Regions from separate parts of the Kangiella koreensis DSM 16069 genome, predicted to be linked through region 1. Evidence: riboswitches for the same ligand, from Rfam matches in the RefSeq annotation. Region 1 holds a riboswitch; the other holds the start of a gene.
The links. A riboswitch is a leader RNA that binds a small molecule or an ion and turns the genes downstream of it on or off. The one in region 1 is predicted to bind thiamine pyrophosphate.
Positions count from the first base shown of each region.

Region 1 (3,193 bases):
TTTCTGCGCCCTGATTTTTAAATTCCGCTGACTTTTCTGCCATACCTTGCTCTATTTTTTTCTTCTCCTCAGCATAGTCACGAACATCCTGTGAAATTTTCATGGAACAGAATTTTGGTCCACACATGGAACAGAAGTGTGCCACTTTTGCGGAATCTTTCGGTAATGTTTCATCATGGAATTCTCGCGCTGTATCCGGATCAAGTCCTAAGTTGAATTGGTCTTCCCAGCGGAATTCAAATCGCGCTTGTGATAATTGATCATCGCGGTAGCGTGCGCCTGGATGTCCTTTTGCGATGTCTGCTGCATGCGCGGCTAATTTATAGGTGATGATTCCGGTTTTAACATCATCACGATTTGGCAAACCCAAATGCTCTTTGGGCGTCACGTAACACAGCATGGCACAACCGTACCAACCAATCATTGCGGCACCAATGCCGGAAGTAATATGGTCGTAACCCGGTGCGATATCGGTAGTCAATGGACCAAGCGTATAGAAAGGTGCTTCGTGACATTCTTTCAACTGCTTATCCATATTTTCTTTGATCATGTGCATCGGCACGTGACCCGGGCCTTCTATCATGACCTGCACATCATGTTCCCAGGCAATCTTGGTCAATTCACCTAATGTTTCCAACTCACCAAATTGCGCCGCATCATTGGCATCCGCCAATGAACCCGGACGTAGGCCATCTCCCAGCGAGAAGCTTACATCGTAAGCTTTCATGATTTTGCAGATCTCTTCAAAGTGGGTATAGAGGAAGTTCTCTTTATGATGCGCAATACACCATTTAGCCATAATGGAGCCACCGCGTGACACGATACCGGTTACTCGGTCAGCAGTTAAGGGCACATAGCGCAGTAAAACGCCAGCATGAATGGTAAAGTAATCCACCCCTTGCTCAGCCTGTTCAATCAATGTATCCCTGAATACTTCCCATGTCAGATCTTCCGCGACGCCACCGACTTTTTCCAGAGCCTGATAAATCGGTACAGTACCAATTGGTACCGGAGAATTTCGCAAAATATAATCACGTGTGGCATGGATATTTTTTCCGGTCGACAAATCCATGACCGTATCACCACCCCATCGCGTCGACCACACCAGTTTTTCAACTTCTTCTTCGATGCTGGATGTTACGGCAGAGTTACCAATGTTTGCATTGATCTTAACCAAGAAATTGCGGCCAATGATCATCGGCTCTAATTCAGTGTGATTAATATTGGCCGGTATAATCGCACGCCCGGCTGCAATTTCATCTCGCACGAATTCTGGTGTGATTGCTGGCGGAAGATTGGCACCGAACGACTCACCTTTTAATCGCTCTTCTCTTTCGCTATTAGCCTTTTCCTCAGATAACGCTGCACGTTTTTGATTTTCACGGATTGCTACATACTCCATTTCTGGCGTAACAATTCCCTGGCGTGCATAGTGTAGCTGGGTGACATTGTTGCCGACTTTGGCACGGAGTGGTTTGCGTTGCAGCTCAGGATTATGGGTGACAAAGGCTTTATCGCCATCTTCATAGCCATTATCAATCGGCTTAACTGCACGTCCTTGATATTCTTCCACATCACCACGACCAACCACCCAGTTACGACGTACTTCCTGCAAACCTTTGCGCACATCAATTTCAATGCTCAGATCGGTGTAAGGACCAGAGGTATCATATAGCGTGACTTTTTCACCATTGGTCAGACTAATTTCGCGCATCGGTACGCGAATATCTTCATGCAGATGTCCAGGCACATAAATTTTTTGTGATTTAGGTAAAGGTTCGCGAGTTATTTTATGTTTATTTAAATCGATGGGATCATTCTTTGCCACAATAGCCTCCAAAAGATAACAGGCAAGGCGCAAAGAAGTAATGAGAACAGAGCTTTATATGGTGAGATCGTCAGCTTGTGACATTACTCTTCCCTACGCCGATGCGAGTCGGATCAGGTTATACGGGTTTGCAAATGCATCTCAGCTCTTGATTCAAGACAGCCCATTGGCGGAAGTCTTAATCCCAAGCGCACCCCGAGAGTTGCTACAAATTATACACACCTTGTTTTTAAAATGAATAGGCACTATTACCAGAGATACAAAAAAAGCGGCATCTTTCGATTGCCGCTGGGGAGAATGGGGCGATGCAGCTTGAGAGAGTCAACCGCTGCCCCGCGTGGAGAGTCACTTCCTTATTATTAGTATTCTTTTTTAATGTCCTAAGCTAATACTTATTGAATCAACTTCATTGAGAATGGGTACTCATAGACACCACCTTCGCTGGCTTTGATTGCCGCCAATATGGTCACAATGAAGTGGAATATGATTAATCCAAACAAAATCGGAATACCAATTAAGATGATGCATAGGATTAATGCTGCACAGTAAGCAATAAACATGGTGATATTAAAGTTCAAAGCACGCTTACCATTTTCTGCAACGAGCGGCATATCGTCTTTCTTCAATAACCAGACCACTAAAGGGCCGAGCACCATGCCTATAACCGGCACCAACGGAACCATAGCAACAAAGGCCGCCAAGTGAGCAAACATAGACCAGGTCTTTTCTTCACCACGAATGTCCTCAGTACCTAATACTTCAGCTTCGCCTTCGTAGACTCGCTCTTTGTGTTCGCCACCTTGCTCTGGTTTACTTTCACCAGTGCCTTCAGTTTTTTTATCGTCTTCGTTGTTCATCACTAATTCCTCGTCTGAAATCTTTTTAAGACAACGACACTTTGTCGCTGCACAAATACAGATTAGCAAAGACTGATATTTCAAATTGTTACTTTGAGTGATAGGAATTGACGATAGATCGGTGCTTTCAATTAATTTCAGTTATATTCATAACGCATTGAAATCATTAATATTATTGCAGAAGCTTTTTTGAACCTAATCGAACAAACTTTCAACAGGCAGCTTCATTTATATCTTTTTTTTATATAACCTGTTGATATTATTAGTATTATTATTTTATTAATTTTTATTTTTTTGTTCAGTTTGGTGACAAAATGGGATTAACGTTTGATTTGTAGAGAAATGTTGGCAACTTCACTTAACATGCACTTATCATTGCTTTAATTCGCCCATTCTCGCCACTTTTCCATTCTGCCGACCGGTTTGCAATTTCAGCTATAATCAGCCATCCATTGCAACTTCATCAATTTAAACAAACACATAACCGGCTTTCTTCAACACAACCAAG
Region 1 covers NC_013166.1:125,806-128,998, reverse strand. Annotated here, with positions in the region: gene thiC (phosphomethylpyrimidine synthase ThiC) at 1-1,828, opposite strand, end outside; TPP riboswitch at 1,902-2,036, opposite strand; gene KKOR_RS00605 (DUF4870 domain-containing protein) at 2,221-2,685, opposite strand; gene KKOR_RS00600 (ACT domain-containing protein) at 3,154-3,193, opposite strand, start outside.

Region 2 (3,193 bases), 1.1 Mb from region 1:
GGTTATCTCTGTAATCAGCTGCCTGACGCTCATAACGCAACCCGCTCGCCAAAGTCCAGGCTTCATTCAACGGAATATCCAGCTGACCATAAAGCGCCGCATTTCGCGTATCGTACTGGTTGGTGAAATCCACAGGATTGAAAGTATATTGACGTAACAGATCAACCGACTGGTCACGGAAATAAGCGCCGACCACCCACTGATTCGATAAGGTTTCAGATGATGACTCTGATAAAGAGCCCTGCCCACCTATCAGCTTCACGTCTAAACTCAGGTTACGATTGTCTCTTAAGAAACGATCAAACGACGAATACCACCAATCAAAACCCCAGTCATCACTATCGCACGGCGTGCCTTCGCAAATACCCGTATGGCTCCAATCTTCGTCATACGCATAATCCAGTTCGCTATCGGCAAAAGACAAGGTGCTTTGCAGCTTGGTAGAATCCCATGCCCATTCCGCGATAAAGGAAGCGCCAATCGTTTCCTGGCGATCATGACCCGGCTCATCAGAATAGGTCTGGCGCGTATTATCGAGACTAAAGGCATCGTAGCCATTGTCCACATCCACCACAATCAGATTAGAAGTTAGTGAAAAGCTGTCATCCGGCTGATAGACCAGACGCCCTTTGATGCTTGATTCATCAAAGTTCTGGGTATCGTCGCGTCCGAGGAAAATATTGTCAGTGTAGCCATCGCTACGATACTGACCCACCGCAAAACGATAGCCCCAGGCTTCCGATAACTGATCACTGCTGATCAAAGAAGCGCTACGACCATTGTAGGATTCAAACGAAGCAGCAACCTTCAACAAATCTGCTTCAGGAGCAGCCGATACCATATTGACCAAACCCGCCAACGCATTGGCGCCATACAGAGTTCCCTGTGGCCCACGCAAAATCTCAACCTGCTGCGTATCCAGCATTAAAGCGCCGCCAGCAATCCCCGTCATATCAATGCCATCGACAATCAGACCTACCGAGTAATTGACCGGCTCAACAAACTCGCTACGCTCGCCTACGCCACGGATCTGAATAAAACGACCGCGCGCCGCGCCAGTGGCGAAATTCACATTCGGCGCCAGATTGAAAATATCATCAAGATGATAAGCATTGTTCTTACGAGCCGTCTCGCTATCAACCACCGTCACACTCGACGGCAAAGTCAAAGGACTCTCAGACAGATGCTCAGCATTAATTACCAAAGTCTCAATGTCGTCATCCGCCTGCTCATCAGCAAGCAAACCAAGCGATATCGCCAACAGACTGGTCAAAACAAGAGGTTTAAAAGAACGGATTGCGTGTTTCAAAAGACAACTCCACATATAACTTATGTTTGGGCTATGCGGAGTAACAACAGAAAAGGCAGAGATACAAGCTCAAAAGCGCCAACCAATCCCTGTAAAACAATCGACCTGAAGCTAGTTAAAACAAAAAAGCTAAAGGTCATTCCATAAACGGCAAAGCAAATCGTCTGCACTCCCTGTCCCTACGCCGGTATAACCCGGATCAGGTTCAAAGGGTCTGGCGCTCAAGCAATTACAAACAGTAACCGCAATGAGCCAATTCTCAGGCAAAAGCCGCCCCTCGGGAATGCTCGGCATTATACACGCCTTAAAAATAAACAGCGAATGGAAAGATGGGGGGATTATTGCGGGGGTTGAATGAGGTGGATATGTAGGGTGCGTCGTAACGCAGATCCAACCATAGAGGTGCCACTCTTTGGGACTATATAGTCATAGTTCAAGCCACTTCATAGTATGTTTTAGGTATAAACATTTCTAAAACAAATCTTTTACCTTCATTCTCTATATGTACATCTATGCCTTCTTTCGCAAGAGATTCTCTTACAAACTGCAAGCCATAACCACGTGCACTATCTGGAGAGTTCGGCACTCTAGGAATTTCTGAACCAGTCATATCGTTTCTTAAGTTCTTGAACCTTAGCAAAACATAATTTTTTTCCTCTTTGGCTTGGATACCAACATAGTTATCGCGTCCATGATGTAATACGTTAGAATATATCTCCATAAGAGCCGTAAATATTGCTCTGCTGTTAATCTTGATGGGGTCAATATTTTTAACAGATCTACCGATCCCAACCTTTAGATTTTTAAACTGGCTAGAGGCAAACTTAAGAAGTTCAGCCAAAGAAACCAGTCCTTCTTCATCATCTATCCTCTCTTGTCTACTTAAATCAATTAAGTCCTTTGCTTCGTTTATAGATGAGTCCTGAATTTTTAGGTTTAACTCGTTTCTAGCATATTGAAGAAATGTCGAAGTGTCATACATATAAAAAGTATCTAGTTCTGTAGCCTCCGTATATATTTCATTTATAAGCTCTTTTCTTGGCCCAAGCTTTTTCCCTCTTTTTTCAAACCACCAATCTTCTTTTATATCTCCGGTAACTAAAACAATATATTTATAGTTCTCTGACTTTGCTTTTTGAATAATTTCTTTCCAAAGTATTAAATCACCATACTTTCTGATGTACTCTTTATCTTCAAAATGATAGGAACCTTCCTTACCTTTGTCTTTATAACCAGGGGGGAACTGAAACTCGTAACGTTTCTCACCTTCTTTATATATTGATGATAGCTCTTTTTTATCAAAGCCTTTACCAATTTTTCCTTCAAATGTTTTGAACACAAAATCTTTTATTTCATCGTGATCACTAACATCAGACTGTTCTTTTTCTAAACGCTCAAGTTCCTCAATGAAATCATTTATGTACTTAATACCATTTTCGACATTTTCTGGCGTTATAAAAGCGTCAGGATTTATAAGAGAGTGCCTTTGCTTAAGCTTTAGATTATTGAGTCCAGACCTTAAAGAAGTAACCAGCTCTTCATATTGTTCTTTTGAATCTTCAAGAAGTGTACGAACAGTATTAAACTTGTTTTTTTGATCACTAATAGCATCGTATCTATTATTAAGGAACTCTAATGCTACTTGAAAACCAATCCATATGCGCTTGTTAAACTGATCATTTTCAAACACACTCATCAGATCATTACGCGCAGATTTTGGTAATCTATAAAGATCCAATATCACATTTGAATCAAAAGTAAACAGCCCTTCGCTCCAAATCTTTTCAAAGTCTATCTGATCACTATTTCTATGTAGTTTTATTAATTTTTCTATCATGCCATATATTCTATATTATTTGTAAAACATGCCTAAGCTCATCTGAA
Region 2 covers NC_013166.1:1,231,513-1,234,705, reverse strand. Annotated here, with positions in the region: gene KKOR_RS05810 (TonB-dependent receptor) at 1-1,309, opposite strand, end outside; TPP riboswitch at 1,468-1,597, opposite strand; gene KKOR_RS05805 (PIN-like domain-containing protein) at 1,743-3,146, opposite strand.
Region 2: it holds a riboswitch for thiamine pyrophosphate, as region 1 does, so the genes downstream of both, KKOR_RS05810 (TonB-dependent receptor) here and thiC (phosphomethylpyrimidine synthase ThiC) in region 1, are expected to answer to the same signal.